Regions from separate parts of the Halomonas sp. A020 genome, predicted to be linked through region 2. Evidence: riboswitches for the same ligand, from Rfam matches in the RefSeq annotation. Region 2 holds a riboswitch; each other region holds the start of a gene.
The links. A riboswitch is a leader RNA that binds a small molecule or an ion and turns the genes downstream of it on or off. The one in region 2 is predicted to bind thiamine pyrophosphate.
Positions count from the first base shown of each region.

Region 1: it holds a riboswitch for thiamine pyrophosphate, as region 2 does, so the genes downstream of both, tenA (thiaminase II) here and FRH_RS00700 (sodium:solute symporter) in region 2, are expected to answer to the same signal.
Region 3: it holds a riboswitch for thiamine pyrophosphate, as region 2 does, so the genes downstream of both, thiM (hydroxyethylthiazole kinase) here and FRH_RS00700 (sodium:solute symporter) in region 2, are expected to answer to the same signal.

Region 1 covers NZ_AP022850.1:2,264,792-2,270,240, reverse strand. The annotation lists gene FRH_RS10505 (hypothetical protein) at 1-277, opposite strand, end outside; gene FRH_RS10500 (hypothetical protein) at 732-932, opposite strand; gene FRH_RS10495 (ImmA/IrrE family metallo-endopeptidase) at 1,046-1,633, opposite strand; gene FRH_RS10490 (hypothetical protein) at 1,635-2,120, opposite strand; TPP riboswitch at 2,508-2,659, shown strand; gene tenA (thiaminase II) at 2,741-3,409, shown strand; gene thiC (phosphomethylpyrimidine synthase ThiC) at 3,433-5,349, shown strand; gene FRH_RS10475 (NAD(P)-dependent alcohol dehydrogenase) at 5,367-5,449, opposite strand, start outside.
Region 2 covers NZ_AP022850.1:137,120-142,568, reverse strand. The annotation lists gene FRH_RS00715 (CoA-acylating methylmalonate-semialdehyde dehydrogenase) at 1-855, shown strand, start outside; gene FRH_RS00710 (hypothetical protein) at 899-1,588, opposite strand; gene FRH_RS00705 (peroxidase-related enzyme) at 1,769-2,359, shown strand; TPP riboswitch at 2,425-2,528, shown strand; gene FRH_RS00700 (sodium:solute symporter) at 2,518-3,897, shown strand; gene FRH_RS00695 (diguanylate cyclase) at 3,972-5,402, shown strand; gene FRH_RS00690 (magnesium transporter CorA family protein) at 5,420-5,449, shown strand, end outside.
Region 3 covers NZ_AP022850.1:1,512,518-1,517,966, reverse strand. The annotation lists gene FRH_RS07070 (cupin domain-containing protein) at 1-43, shown strand, start outside; gene FRH_RS07065 (DUF6164 family protein) at 40-405, opposite strand; gene gloA (lactoylglutathione lyase) at 408-941, opposite strand; gene FRH_RS07055 (DUF2237 domain-containing protein) at 1,133-1,507, shown strand; gene FRH_RS07050 (hypothetical protein) at 1,632-1,976, shown strand; TPP riboswitch at 2,026-2,117, shown strand; gene thiM (hydroxyethylthiazole kinase) at 2,142-2,951, shown strand; gene thiE (thiamine phosphate synthase) at 2,941-3,555, shown strand; gene FRH_RS07035 (LysR family transcriptional regulator) at 3,552-4,472, shown strand; gene FRH_RS07030 (DoxX family protein) at 4,563-4,970, shown strand; gene FRH_RS07025 (class III extradiol ring-cleavage dioxygenase) at 5,027-5,449, shown strand, end outside.

The DNA.
Region 1 (5,449 bases), 1.8 Mb from region 2:
TATTCGGGATGTTAAAGCTGATGAACTCTAAAGCCAAATGCTTTGCTAATTCATCACCCCAGTCTTCAGTATCAATAGCATCCTCATACTCCACATCTAAAAGATATTCTTTTTTATAACGTCTAATTGTTCTCAGGACAAGCTTTACTTTTTCACTGTCATTGTAAAGAACTTTGCTAACTAAGAGGATCGGCATCGCAAAAAAATGACTAAGAGATTTCCTTGTGTTATCGAATGTGATTGATAAACCTTGCCCATCCCCACATAAGACCGCCATTGATCGAGACTATCTTGTTTTTGGAGAATGAGCACACATAGTATGGCTCTTCGCTATAACTTTCTAATTGTGAGACAGTTTCTAGCAATACGTCTTTAAACTCACTGCATGATCTCTTTTCTGCTAGTTTTTTTCAGCAGATTATTTGTCAGTTTTCTCCCATTCTCGAACTCTTCAGTGTCATTTAAAAATCTATGATCAGAGAGCCAAAATCAGCCCGACTCTACAATTCCAAATAACCCACCAAGATCCGTATAGTGGCTGATTGTCTCGCCAGTATAGAAAAACAAATCCATGTCGAAGTGTTTTGGTGATCCTCTATTAAACTGGGCTCTTAAAAAACCAAAGACACATTGCTTTGGATCACTGATATCCATAACTTGTAATTCCTAAAGTGCTAACGAGGCTGTAGAAAACCCGGTTTCGAGCAGTCCCCACCACCTCTCGTCCTAATTTACTTACTCAGCCGGTCATCTGGCTGAGTAATCTTAATATCGGCATTTAGCCACTTGAGCACCCAGCTAAAGCTTGTTGATCGAGCTTGTGCTTGCAGGTAGTGCACGGCGTGTTCAAAGGTGCTTGGCTGGAGCTGATCTTGGTAGTTAATCACCACCATGGCATTTTGATCGTAGTTATAAGGCTTGAAGCGCGGCATACTGACCACTCCTCGTTTGTTTTCTCGATCCTACCAAAACTTAGCTGTCAGTGGGCTTTTTCTACAAGCTCAACGCCATGCTCAGCGGCACACCTTTGGCGTGCTCAATGTAACTATTTGTTGTTTTTTATCGCGCCTATGTTTTTTAATCGGAATTTCATTGCAGGCTCCGAAACGTTGAACAAGGAGGCCATTCTTTCTATAAACAAATCAACAGACATTGCTTGTCCACCTGATTCTATTTCGTATTTATCAATTATTTCATTACCATATTTCTTTAGTAACGACATGGGCATTAACAACTGTGCAGCGAAGTTATTTGCCTCATACTCCTTTGAATCCCAATATGAATCTTTTCGGTTTAGTGTTTTATTGGTATCGATAAACTCTCGAACTCCAATATCGGGATCAATGTGCTGAATCAAATGCCCTATTTCATGTGCTATAGTAAATCTTTTTCTGGGCTCATAATTATTTTCAAGAGGATTCAACCATATTCGCGCATGGTTATTTCGGATTGAAACAGAACCAGCCGTACTTATTTTTTCGATATCAACAGAAATATCCAATCTTGCACCTACTAATTCAACAATCTTCTCCACATCAATAGGAGGTTGAACATCAAAGCCATGATCTTCCTTTAAGCATTCAAGAAACTCTTTGGCAGATAGTTTATGGTACTTCGTAAATTCTAGTTTCATTTTACACCTCATCCTCATTCGACAACTTGGATGAAAAATCAACTTTCTCCTCCCCCTCCGAGGTGCGTAACTTTATTTCATCTTCCACACGAGCCTGGACTAGCTGATGTAGCTTATCTGAAATAACTTCGTGCGCGGAGAGCTCTCTTACAAACCTATCTGCCAAAGTCGAATCTTTATCCAAGGATTCAAACAAATCCCGCATATTCTCCCTTATTTCTTTTTCCTTGCTTATCCCAAACCATTTTGCAAAATATATCCCAGTACCTGTTACTATTATCGTAATCAGAACAAATATAAACGTTGTAAAAACAATATACGTATTTGCAATAGCAATAACGTCCGACCCATTATTAGGGTTAAGCAAAGCATTATTTTGTTGGAACAGTTCAACTATCGGGTGACCAAGAAGCATAACTAATACACCTCCTAATAACCCAGCAAGAAATCCCACAAATAAATTAACTGTACCAAATAGTGTATTCATGACTGATGCTCTTTTTCTAGAAATAACAGTAAATATACGCCCCTCTGCATCACCTCAGTGAACGTGTGGGCACATTTATTGAGGTTATGTGATCACGAAATTGACTCTACCCCATTGATTCTTCAGTGTGCAAAGAGAATTTCGGCGGCATACCCAAAACGCGTATACTTGCGCGTTTTGCCATACTCAAAACACTGTATATATAAACATTATACACTAGGAGGTGCTCTCATGAAACTGATGGTACCAGTAACAGTAATTCTGAGGGCAAGCACTATAGCCTACGCATTGAGAAAACCTATTGCTGCTGAGTAAGTATTTGTATTGGTGTTCACTTCAAGGCTCCCCCTTGCATCTCCCCCACCCGCCTCCTACACTCCACCCACGAACAGCTTGACGGGGTGCCGGTGATATCCGGCTGAGATGGCGCAGGGTGGGCTTTTGGCTACCGAGCGCTGGTCCCGCTGAACCTGATCCGGCTAATGCGCTGCTTTGAACGTGGCGCGGGTACCGGCGTAGGGATCAAGCGATGGCCGCGGTGCTCCTTTACGCCACCCTTCCGTGCCATTCCCTCGATCTTTCTCGCCCGCCCTCCGGATCATTACCACCGGAGGCACACAATGGGCTACCGCTTTACCGATCTCACTACCGCTTGCCATGACGATTGGCGCGCCTACATCGAGCACGATTTCGTGCGCCAGCTGGGCAACGCCACGCTACCTGAGGCGTCGTTTCGCCACTACCTGAAGCAGGATTACCTGTTCTTGATCCACTTCGCCCGCGCCTACGCGCTGGCCGCCTATAAAAGCCCCACCCTGGCGGATTTGCGCCAGGCCCACGAGGGCCTGAAAGCCATTGTGGATGTGGAGCTGGGCCTGCACGTGGGCTTTTGCCAGGAGTGGGGCATCAGCGAGCAAGCGCTTGCCGAACTCCCCGAAACCCGCGCTACGCTGGCCTACACCCGCTATGTGCTGGACACCGGCAATCGCGGCGACCTGCTGGATTTGCACGTGGCGCTGGCCCCGTGCCTGGTGGGCTACGGCGAAATCGCCAACTGGCTCAACGCGCAGTCTTCTACGCTGCGCGGCGCGCAGAACCCGTTTGATGCCTGGATCGCCATGTACGAAGGCGAGGAGTTTCAGGCCGCCATGCAGGCAGAGCTTGCGTGGCTCGATGCCCGCCTGGCGGATATCGCCCCCGCCCGTTTTGCTGAGCTGAGCAAGATCTTCCGCGATGCCACCCGCCTGGAAATCGACTTCTGGCAGATGGGCCTAGACCTCTCTGAATAACGACCAACAACAAGGACACCGTCATGACCAAGACCGTCAAAAGCAACACCGCCCACTTTTTAGCCGAAACCGCCCAGGTCGATGCCGCCGCCGTTGCGCCGCTGCCCGGCTCGCGCAAGGTGTACGTGGAAGGCTCACGGCCGGATATTCGCGTGCCGTTTCGGGAAATCACCCTCTCGCCCACCAAGACCAGCGGCGTGGATGAGCAGAACCCGCCGCTTTTGGTGTACGACACCTCCGGCCCCTGCACCGACCCCAACGCCCGCATCGATTTGCGCCAGGGCCTGCCAGAGCTGCGCCGGGCATGGATCGAAGAGCGCAACGACACCGAGTTTTTAGATGGCCCCACCAGCCAGTTTGGCCAGCGCCGCGCCAACGACCCTACCCTTGCCCAGCTGCGCTTTGATTTAAGCCGCACCCCGCGCCGGGCGAAAGCGGGCAAGAACGTGACCCAGCTGCACTACGCCCGCCAGGGCATCATCACGCCGGAAATGGAGTTCATTGCCCTGCGGGAAAACCAGCGCCGCCAAGCGTTGGGAACGGCAGAAGTAGAGCGCATTCTGGGCCATCAGCATGCGGGCCAGAGCTTCGGCGCCAGCCTGCCCAAGGAGATCACCCCGGAGTTCGTGCGCGATGAGGTGGCTCGCGGGCGGGCGATCATTCCCAACAACATCAACCACCCGGAAAGCGAGCCGATGATCATTGGCCGCAACTTCCTGGTGAAGATCAACGGCAACCTGGGCAACTCGGCGGTCACCTCTTCCATCGAGGAAGAAGTGGACAAGATGACCTGGGGCATCCGCTGGGGGGCGGATACCATCATGGACCTCTCCACCGGCCAGAACATCCATGAAACCCGCGAGTGGATCATCCGCAACTCGCCGGTGCCGATTGGCACGGTGCCCATCTATCAGGCGCTGGAGAAGGTCAACGGCATTGCCGAAAACCTCACCTGGGAAATCTTCCGCGATACGCTGATCGAGCAGGCGGAGCAGGGGGTGGATTACTTCACCATCCACGCGGGGGTGTTGCTGCGCTACGTGCCGCTCACCGCCAACCGTGTCACCGGCATCGTCAGCCGTGGCGGTTCCATCATGGCGAAGTGGTGCTTGTATCACCATCAGGAGAGCTTCCTGTACACCCACTTTGAGGAGATCTGCGAGATCTGCAAGCAGTACGATGTGGCGTTCTCACTGGGCGACGGCCTGCGCCCCGGCTCCATTGCCGATGCCAACGATGAAGCGCAGTTTGCTGAACTCGAAACCTTGGGTGAACTGACCAAGATTGCTTGGAAGCACGACGTGCAGGTGATGATCGAAGGCCCCGGCCACGTGCCCATGCACCTGGTGAAAGAGAACATGGACAAGCAGCTAGAGTGCTGCGACGAAGCGCCCTTCTATACGCTTGGCCCGCTGGTGACGGATATCGCCCCCGGCTACGACCACATTACCTCGGGCATTGGGGCGGCGATGATTGGCTGGTTTGGCTGCGCGATGCTCTGCTACGTGACGCCGAAAGAGCACCTGGGCCTGCCCAACAAGGACGACGTCAAAACCGGTATCATCACCTACAAGATTGCCGCCCACGCGGCGGATTTGGCCAAGGGCCACCCGGCGGCCCAGCGTCGCGACAACGCCCTTTCCAAGGCGCGCTTCGAATTCCGCTGGGAAGACCAGTTCAACCTGGGGCTGGACCCGGACACCGCCAGGGAATACCACGATGAAACCCTGCCGAAGGACTCCGCCAAGGTAGCCCACTTCTGCTCCATGTGCGGGCCGAAGTTCTGCTCCATGAAGATCAGCCAGGAAGTACGCGACACCTACCGCGACCGCACCCCGGAAAACGCCGCTGAAAGCGACGCCGAAGCAGTTAAGCGCGGTATGCAGGAGCAGGCGGAGAAATTCCGCCGGGAAGGTAGCGAGCTGTACCAAGAGGTATAGCCCGCTACCGGTGGCGCTTAGCCAGCGCTAAGCGCCACTTTTAGCACGCCATCGCGCTGGTGGGAGAAGAGGTCGTAGGCTTCCACGATCTCCTCCAGCG
Region 2 (5,449 bases):
GCCGACCATCAAGATATCAAGGCGCTGTCGTTCATCGGTTCGACCCATGTGGGGTCGCTGCTTTATAACCGTGCGGCCGCTGCTGGCAAACGTATGCAGGCCATGATGGGTGCAAAAAACCACTGTGTCGTCATGCCGGATGCCAACCGTAGTCAAGCCATCGATAGCCTGCTGGGCTCTGCCTTTGGTGCCGCCGGTCAGCGCTGCATGGCGAACTCGGTGGTCGTGCTGGTGGGGGAAGCGCGCGAGTGGATCAAAGACATCGAAGCCGGCGCGCGCGGTATGACCGTGGGACCCGGCACCCAGCGCGAGGCCGATCTGGGGCCACTGGTCTCTCCGCAAGCCAAGGGGCGGGTCGAGCGTTTGATTACGGCAGGTGAGAAGGAGGGTGCTACGCTGCTGGTCGATGGGCGCGGCTACACGGTCGACGGCTACCCAGACGGTAATTTCGTCGGGCCGACTCTGTTTTCCGATGTGACGGCAGACATGACGATCTATCGTGAGGAAATTTTTGGGCCGGTGCTGTGTGTCGTCAACGTCGAAACGCTGGACGACGCCATCGCTTTCATTAACGCCAACCCGAATGGCAATGGCACCTCGATCTTTACGAACTCGGGCTGGGTCGCGCGACGCTTCGAGACCGACATCGACGTCGGCCAAATTGGCATAAACGTGCCCATTCCGGTGCCGGTCGCCTACTTTAGCTTTACCGGTTCTCGGGCGTCGAAGCTGGGCGACCTAGGGCCTAACGGTAAACAGGCGATTGCGTTCTGGACGCAGACCAAAACGGTCACTGCCCGCTGGTTCGAGCCCGAAAACGTCTCTAGCGGTATCAATAGCACGATCTCGCTATAGCGAGCGGCAACGCGCTGCGCCTCCTCGGTAGAGGAGGCGACCTTCACACGTCCTGAAATAGCGGCAAGCTCTCCGAGAGCAGTTGGCCTATGGGGCCAAGCTGGCTCTCGTGTAGTACGAGCAGGTAGGGCGCCTCCTGCTCATCGCGAACGGGCGCCAGCAGCGCGAATTCTCCCTCTTCGAGGTGAAATTCATGAATTTCACGAAGGCCGTGGGGGGTCTCACATTGTGAGCAACGGTAGGTATCGTCCTCGCCATATACGAGGCGATGGTACATTTTGAACAGAGTGTAGAGGGCAAGCCCACCCTCGAACGCGGGCCAGCGAGCCGGTGTGGCACGAATATCGTCGGTGAGCGCGTTGCCTTCTGCTTCGGCATCGGCAATGGCATCGGCCAGGGGAGCCGCGAGAATAGCGGTTTGATCTGCGGGTAGGGGGGCATTTCGTTCCGCCGCCGCGTGAAAGGAGGTGGCCGCCGCCTCGAAATCTTGCAGGTTGTGCAGCGTAAAATCGGCATGCTGTAGGTCGGCAGGTTCGAAACCACCGTTCTCCCAGCCGTGAATCACACGAAGCGTGACCAGGCCGCGCTGCATAGGCTGGGCCAGCAGGGTGTGAAGCATGACACGGATATGCAACTGACGCTCATCCGTATCGTTCTCGAACGCACGGTACGGGTCTGCGAACAGTTCATGCAAACGCCCTGGCGTGTGCTCTTTTGCTTCGGAGTATGACATGGTGGTTTCCCTGTAAGTACGCCGCTTGGCTAGCCGAATAGCGTACGGCTTTTATGACATTAGATCACTAAAAGTATGGCGAGCGTAAAGCCATATGAAAAGAGTCTTTAGTTAGCAATTTGTTACGGATAAAAGTGAGTTGGTAGTGGGACTCTACTTCAAAATAAAAAAGGAGCCTTTATGGCTGCATCGATCAGTCGGTTCAAACTTCCTGACACTCTGGATAATGTTCCCAATGATATTCGGGAAGCCATGTTGGCCGTGCAGGAGAAAGCGGGCTTCGTGCCCAACGTATTTTTGATGTTGGCTCACCGACCCGACGAGTTTCGCGCTTTTTTTGCGTATCACGATGCGTTGATGGAGCGACCATCGGAGACGCTGACCAAAGCAGAGAAAGAGATGATTGTCGTTGCGACCAGTGCCCGCAATCGCTGCTTGTACTGTGTCGTCGCCCATGGCGCGCTGGTGCGTATCTACAGTAAAGATCCGTTACTGGCCGATAATATCGCCATCAACCATCGTGTGGCGGGATTGAGCGAGCGTCATCGGTTGATGCTCGACTTTGCACTGCACAGTGCCATCGATCTGGGCGAGTTTTCAGACGAATGGCAGGCGCGTTTAGAGGCAGTGGGGTTCACACTGGATGATTGCTGGGACATCGGTGCCATTGCCGCGTTTTTTGGCATGTCCAACCGCTTGGTGACACTAGCTGGAACACCGCCCAACGCCGAGTTTTACCTGATGGGGCGTGTCCCCAAGAAAGTGGAATAAGCAGCCCGGCCCCATGGGCAAGGCTTTACTAACGCACCACTTTGATTGAGGATACTGCCTCCACTCACTGTCGCCAGGGGAGCCCCAATGGGGCTGAGAATGCGCGCAACGCAGACCCTGGAACCTGATCCGGTTCGTACCGGCGGAGGAAGCGCGACATGCCTTACCTAACGTCTTTCGTGTTAGGCGCAGCGTTATGCTGCTTTGCTTTTCTGGGTCTTCGGGCACGTTTCAGTGGCGGCTCGCTGGATGATTATGTCACCGCCCGTAATTCGCAAACGTCGGCCACCCTGGGGCTCTCCTTTTTGGCGTCCGGTATGGGGGCTTGGATACTCTTTGCACCCCCTGAAATCGGCGCATTCGTAGGGCCCGTGGCGCTACTGGGCTATGCCCTTGGCTCGGCGCTGCCGTTCATCGTTTTGGGTCTCTACGGGCCTAAGATACGCCAAGCACTGCCCGAGGGACGCAGCATTGCCGAGTTTGCCGACGCCTGCTACGGCAAGGGGGTACGCCATTTCGTGGCGCTCGTTTCCGTGGCTTACATGGGCTGCTTCCTGGCTGCTGAACTCACCGCCATCGGGGCGATTACCGCGCTACTCTCCGACGTGCCTCCCGCTGTGGTGATCATCGGGGTGGCGCTCACCACGCTGGTGTACACCGTCATGGGCGGGCTGCGGGCAAGCTTGGCCACCGACCGCTGGCAAGCGTGGCTGCTTTTGGCGCTGCTGCTCGCCGTCGCCAGCGTGACGCTCTGGCGACTGCCCAGTATGCCGAATGACGCACAACTCCCGTCGCTCCCCATCGGCAGCTCGCTCAGCGTGGCGTTGACGCTGGTGATCGCCGTGACGGCGGCTAACTTGTTTCACCAAGGCTATTGGCAGCGGGTATGGGCGGCCCAAGACGACGCGAGCCTGGGGCGCGGTGCCTGGTTGGGTGGCGGCTTGACCGTACTGGTCGTCATGGTGATCGGTGGCGTAGGTATCATGGCAGCGATGAGCGGGGTCAGTCTCGGCGAGCCGCCCATGCCGTTTTTTGCGCTGCTTAGTGATGCCCCGGTATGGATCACGCTGCCTTCATTGGTACTGGCCGTCACGCTGGTCACCTCGAGCGTCGACACCTTACAAAACGGCATTGCGTCGCTGTGGGCCAATGGTCACCGGGCCGAGGCCCTCAACAAGGCGCGCTGGCTCACCGTGGCGATCATGCTGCCTGTGATCGTGATTGCCTTGCAAGGGCTCTCCGTGCTGCGGCTATTTTTGATTGCCGATCTGCTGTGTGCAGCGATCGTGGTGCCGGTGCTGCTGGGCTTGTGGCAGCGTATGACACCGATGGCAGCAATAAGCGGCGGATTGGCGGGGCTCGTAGGGGCCGTGCTGCCTGGCTGGATCGATCAGGGCAGCGTCAGCGCAGGGGTAATGGCCGCCACGTTCCCCGGTAGCGTACCGACGTTAGGCCCGTTCGTAGGGGCGCTGCTACTCTCAACAGCGGTCAGTGTGGCGTTAGCTCTGGTGAGCCGTCAACGTGTCGAAGTCCGTTAATCAAGGCGTTAAGCAGGACATTTCGTTTCGCGTTATGCTGTTAAGGGTTTGATGACCATTTAGGTGTGATCGCCATGAGCCACCTGTTACCCCCCAACGAAACTGCCCGTTTGGCTGCGCTTAACGAACTGGCCCTCCTGGATACGCCAAACGAGCCCGTTTTCGATCGGATCACGCGATTGGTCACCGTGCTGCTCGGCGTTCCTAAATCTACCATCAGTCTGATCGACACCGATCGTCAGTGGTTCAAGTCTCAAGTGGGCATGGCGGTATCGGAAACACCTAGGGACGTCGCGTTTTGTGCTTACACGGTACTCGAAGATGAGCCGCTAGTGGTCGAAGACGCTCAGCAAGATGCACGCTTCGTGACCAATCCCTACGTGATGACACCTGGCGGCATCCGTTTTTATGCCGGGATACCGCTGCGTAGTTCACAAGGGCTGGTCCTCGGATCGCTTTGCGCCATGGACAGCCAGCCACGCAGCTTAAGTGACCAAGAAAAGGCTGCGATGCAAGATTTGGCCGATATCGTGATTGGCGAAATCCACCTGCGCGAACGGCTCATCAACGAGCAGAAGATTCGTGCCGCCACTCAGCAGGCGCTCACGGCGCTGCATCAAAGCCTCGAGCAGCGTATCGAGCAGCGAACCCGCGAACTCAATCTGGTGATCGAGTCGGCATATGATGCCTATTTAAGCGTCGATGAGCAGGGGCGCGTGCTGGATTGGAACCATGCAGCCGAGACCATGTTCGGCTGGCGTCGCAAAGAAGTCCTCACTCGGCCGATTACATCGCTCATGTTTCCCGACGGAATCACCAGTGACGATGTCGCCATGCCGGTGACCGGAGAAGCCCTACGGCGCGATGGCGTTCGCTTGCCGGTCGAGGTGCGACTGAAGCGTTTCGAGGTGAATGGCCGCCCACGCCGCAGCTTGTTCATTCACGACATTACCGAACGCCAGCAGCTAGAGCGCCTACGCGACCAGCAGGCCCGAGAAGACGTGCTCACCCGTTTGCCCAACCGCCGCGCCCTAGATGAGCGTCTGCCGGAGGCAATGGCACGGGTACGCCGTACGCTCGCACCGCTGGCCGTGCTGTTTCTAGACCTCGATGGATTCAAACGCATTAACGATCAGCACGGCCATGCCATGGGGGACGAGCTGCTGCGCGACATCGCGAGCCGTCTTCAGCGAACCGTCCGCGAGACGGATTTCGTTGCCCGATGGGCGGGAGATGAGTTCGTCGTGCTGCTCGAGGGGGTGACCATCGACGCACCGGAGCCGCTGGCCCATAAGCTGATCGAGGTGATCGAGGAGCCGCTCAGCGCAGGTGGCGTGACCCTGCAAGTAAGTACCAGCATTGGTGTGGCGCTGTTCGTCCACGACGCGGCGGAGACACCTCAGGAGTTATTGAAGCGCGCCGATGAGGCCATGTACAACGCCAAACGCGCAGGCAAAGCGCGTATCGCGCTGGCACGTCCGGCGGATACGTCTGCCCCCCATTAACGAACCCAAGGACGAGTATGATTCGTTGTCTATTGACCACCCCAGAG
Region 3 (5,449 bases), 1.4 Mb from region 2:
CGTCAAACGCGGACACCTATCTAACGCGCTGTGCGACGTTTAGCGGGCGAGTCCTACGAACGGCAGTAAGGTCAGCAGAGCGATCATCAGCACCGCCACGATCACTAGCGTGACTTGAAGCGGATGGGCCATGAAGCGTCGCCACAGCGTAGGGGCATCATCACGCGCCAGCGCCTCTTCGTGTTCACGGCGCACCTTGGCTAATCGCTCGGCCTGGTAACGCGCCAGCACCGCCTCGGCATCGTCTTGCTGTGCTGGGTCGCGCAGCCAGATGGCATCAACTCCCAGGCGGAAAAAGCCCGCCTGGGTTTCGTACACGTCGAAACCATGTTCTTCCAGCAGTTGGCGGACTTCCATGGCTTCTTCATCGGTCACATGGCGCAACCGAAACAGCAGATGAGCCATCGTTAATCGCCCATGCCTGCCATACGGTCGGCTTGAATCACTTCGATCCAGTAGCCATCGGCGTCTTTGACGAAGATCACGTCTTTCATTTTGCCTTGGTCGGCACGCTTCACGAAGGTGACGTCGTGCTCATCGAACCACGCTTGGGCGGCTTCCAAGTCCGGCACGCTAAAACAGATGTGCCCGAAGCCTTGCGGCTCGGCATTACCGTCGTGGTAGGCAAAGTCCTGCTCGTTTTCGGTGCCCCAGTTATGGGTCAGCTCTAGCAGGCCTTTCTGGCTGAAGGTCCAGGCGGTGCGCGCTTGGGTCTCTTCCGGCACGTGATCGCTCTCCTCGACATTGGCCAGAAAGTAGAGCGAAAACTGCATCTCCTCGAAGTCCAGACGGCGCAGCACCTGCATGCCAAACACCTTGGAGTAAAACGCGAGCGCACGCTCAGGGTCTTTGACCCGCAGCATGGTGTGGTTCAAGCGAAAGCCCTGGGTTTGCGAAGCGGCCGGGGTCACCCCCGGATGCTGTTCACCTTGATACGACATGACACTCTCCTGGTTGGATGATGCTTGTGTTGACGCGATGCAAAATCTTTGACGGACGTATGACTTTGTACAAGGCTTAGGCGACAGCGTCGTGCTTCCCGCTGCCTGTGCATCACTGCCTTTGAAGGCGTTATTTCCCATGTTATGAGGGCGAGGAACGCAGAATTCCAGCCTGCCCCCGAGGAGTCTTTATGTCCCGTGATCTAAACGTATTGGGTGAACCGCTCACGCCCTGCTGCCACTCGCCGAAAACCGGTTTCTATCGCGATGGTTTTTGCCGGGTAGGGCCAGACGATGTCGGCATCCATTCGGTGTGCGCCATGGTGACCGAGGAGTTTTTGGCCTTCTCCAAGGCGCAAGGCAACGACTTGGTGACACCGCGGCCGGAGTTTGGCTTTCCCGGTTTGAAACCCGGGGATCGCTGGTGTCTTTGCGCGCACCGCTGGGCCGAAGCGGCACAGGTAGGACTCGCGCCGCCGGTCGTTTTGTCCGGTACGAACGAGCGAACGCTGGACATCATTCCACTGGTCAAACTCCAGCAGCATGCGCTAGATGCCGTGCATTAATACCTGGGCAAAGGCGCCCCCGAATGCCCCTGGAAAAATGATGCAAATCTTCTACACTTCTATTTCGACAATTTTACATAGTGACCCGTGATGCCCCGCGAATGGCGTCCGATAGGAGCACGTCATGACAGCTATCGATATGACCCTTGGCGATCGCCTGACATTGAAGCAGTTGAACAATGCGATTCAGAATGGCTTCTCCCCCATCGTCGAAGTCGAGTCCATGGATGGCATCTACAAAGTGCGTTTTCACCATGCTAATGGCGTCTCGGACCTATGTGACGCTCAAGGTCGCGTCAGCACCTTTCTGGGAACCGGTGAAATTCGCGATGCCCTGGGCCAACTCGGCTTAACCCATGGCGTGCTGACCTTTGCCGATCAGTGCGGCGACGAAATGATTGGCGTGCAGGGCCGAGCCATCACCCCTGACGAAATGCTCACGTACGGCACCCGCATCGCGTTTCGTTGACGCGTTGTTGACCGGGCTTTACAGCGCCGTCCAAGGCTAGGATAGTACCCACCAACGACAGGGGCGCCGTTCAACGGCTGAGAAGCACCCTTTGAACCTGAACCGGATAACGCCGGCGTAGGGAGTCGTGGTGCTTACCACCACCTCCTTACCCGGGAGGAAACCATGACTTACCACCCACTTGGCGATATGCTCGCTGCCCTGCGCGAGTCCACGCCGCTCGTTCACTGCATGACCAATTACGTGGCCATGAACAGTACCGCCAACCTGCTGCTGGCCACGGGCGCATCGCCTGCCATGCTGCACGCCGCCGAAGAAGTCGCTGAATTTACCGCGATGGCAAACGCGCTCTCCATCAATATTGGCACGCTCTCTGCTCCCTGGGCCGAGTCGATGCAGCTGGCGGCGCGCACGGCCGATACGACCGACACCCCCTGGGTGCTGGACCCCGTCGCCGTCGGGGCCACCGAGTTCCGCCAGCGGGTGTGCCAGGCGCTGCTGTCCCATCGCCCCAGCGTCATTCGCGCCAATGCCTCGGAAGTGATGGCGCTGGCCGGCTTGGCCAGCCAAGGGCGTGGGGTCGATGCCACGGCCTCCGTCGATGACGCCACTCACGCCGCCATGACGCTCGCCCAGCGGCAACGCTGCATCGTTGCCATGACCGGCGAGACCGATGTCATCACCGATGGTAGCCACCACGTCCGGCTAACCGGGGGCCATCCGCTGATGCCCCGCGTTACGACGCTGGGCTGTGGCTTGAGCGCCTTGGTGGCTGGGTTCGTTGCCGCCAACCGCGAGCACCCGCTGGCCGCGACGCTGGCCGCCTTGGCGTGCTTTGGCATCGCCGGGCATCGTGCGGGTCAGCAGGCCAAGGGGCCGGGCAGCTTTCAGGTCGCGTTTCTGGATGCACTTTACCAGCTCACTCCAGAGGATCTTTCGTCGCAAAGCCAAGTGGAGACGCTGCATGCCGTGTGATCTTTCGCTCTATTTGGTGACCGATGCCGCTCTGTGCGCGGAAGCGGGCCTCGAAGCGACGGTGGAAGCCGCCGTCAAAGGGGGCGTGACCGTGGTGCAGCTACGCGACAAGCATGCCAGCGACGAGGCGATGATCGAACAAGCCAAGCGCCTCAAAAGGCTGCTGGCGGGCACCCACGTGCCGCTGATCATCAACGACCGACTCGCCGTGGCCGTCGCCAGCGGCGCCGACGGCCTGCATGTTGGCCAGAGCGATACCGCGGTTCTAGAGGCGCGGGAGGCGCTGGGGCCGCAGGCCATTCTAGGACTGTCGATCAACACTCTCGCGCAGCTTCGTGACGCGCCCATCGCGCTGTTGGACTACGTCGGGTTAGGCCCCATTTTCGCCACTGCCAGCAAGCAGGATCATGCTCGGCCCATCGGCTTCGAGGGCCTGGCCGAGCTGGTGCGCGCCTGCCCGTTGCCCAGCGTGGCGATTGGCGGCTTAAAGGCGCAGCACGCCGCCCAAGTGAGTGCCGCCGGTGCCCAAGGGATGGCGGTGATTTCTGCGATCTGCGGCCAGCCCGACCCTTACCGGGCGGCGCTGGCGTTTTGCGCCCCATGAGTCGACTCGACCAGCTGACCGCCTTCGTCAAAGTGGCGGAGCTTGGCAGCTATACCCGCGCTGCCGAGGCACTGGATCTTTCACGTACGCGGGTGTCGCGGCAGGTCATGGCGCTAGAGGAGACGCTGGGCGCGCGATTGATCCAGCGCACGACGCGGCGGCTGCATCTTACCGATGCGGGAGAGCGCTATTTAGCCCATGCCCAGGCCATTTTGCTGGCGTTGGAGGAGGCCGCTGCCGATGTCGGCAGTGGCACTCACACTGTGAGCGGGCGGCTGCGTATCAATGGTCCCATGAGTTTCGGCACGCGCTATCTCGCGCCTCAGGTAGCGAATTTCATGCAGGCGCACCCCGCACTCGACGTACGCCTCGATCTCAACGACCGCCGCGTAGACTTGTTGGAGGAGGGCTATGATGTCGCCATCCGCATCGGTAGCCTGCCCGACTCCAGCCTAATCGCCAGACGGCTAGCCCGCTGCCAGCTCGTGCTGTGCGCGTCACCCGGCTATTTAGCGCAGCACGGCACGCCTTTGCGCATCGAAGACCTTACCCAGCACCACTGCCTGCGCTACCGCAGCGGGCAGAACAGCGGCGACTGGCGCTTCGGCCAGCAGTACGTTAGCGTCACGGGGCCGCTGGAGAGCAATAATGGGGATATGTTGACCCATGCCGCAGAAGCGGGATTAGGCATCGCCCAGCAACCCAGTTTTCTGATTCATGAGAGCATCCAGCGGGGACACTTGGTGCCGCTTCTATTAGACCTACCGCCGACCTACCTAGACATACACGCCCTCTACCCCGCACGGCGTTTTCTACCCGCCAAGGTAGCGCACTTCATCGATCAGTTGGCCGATGCCTGGGGCGACCCACCCATATGGGAACAGGGGCTTGGATTATCGCGTATATCGCAACAGTAAAGTGCTCATCGGTTAGATTATCTTCTTCTCTTGCTGGCCTACAGTAGCATCATCGCATCCATGGTGATGCTCAAAACGCGAGAGAGTGCTATGACGACGTTATCTACCCCGACGACAATCCTTCATGCGACCGCCCTACTGCGCGTTAGCCTAGGTGGGATGGCCCTGGCTCACGGCCTGATGAAAGTGTTCGTGTTTACGCTTCCTGGCACGGTGGGCTACTTCGAATCGCTTGGCCTGCCCGGTTTCATGGCTTACTTGACCATTGCCGCCGAAGTCGGCGGAGGCTTGGCCCTGGTGCTGGGCCTATACACCCGCTGGGTGAGTCTGGCGCTAGTACCGGTGCTGCTCGGCGCCGCCTGGGTACACCTCGGTAACGGCTGGGTCTTCTCCAATCCCGGCGGCGGCTGGGAGTTCCCAGTGTTCTGGGCCGTGGCCCTCCTGGTGCAAGCCGGCCTGGGCAGCGGAAGCTTCGTCATCAGCCGCCGACTGTCATAATCCAATGGCCTGCCGAGAATCACACGTTGGCAGGCCCATTGACTGGAGCGTATCCTATGTTACCGAGTCTCTTCATTTCCCATGGCTCTCCCATGCTGGCGCTCACCCCCACCCCAGCCCATCACTTCTTGAAGGAGCTGGGCCGCACTCTGCGACCCAAGGCCGTCGTGGTGGTTTCAGCACACTGGGAGACCGAACGGTTGCAGGTGAGCCGCAGCGCGACACCTACGACTATCCACGATTTTGGCGGTTTTCCCGACGCCCTGTTTGCCGTGCAGTACCCAGCGCCTGGGGAACCCGTCTTGGCCAAACGTTTGGCCCAACAGCTAGGCGCCACGGAGACGGAGCGCGGACTTGATCACGGCGCGTGGGTGCCACTGTCACTGATGTATCCGGATGCCGATATACCGGTGGTATCGCTATCGCTGCCCAGCCACTGGGGTGCTAGCGAGTTGATCGCCCTGGGCGAGCAGCTCGCA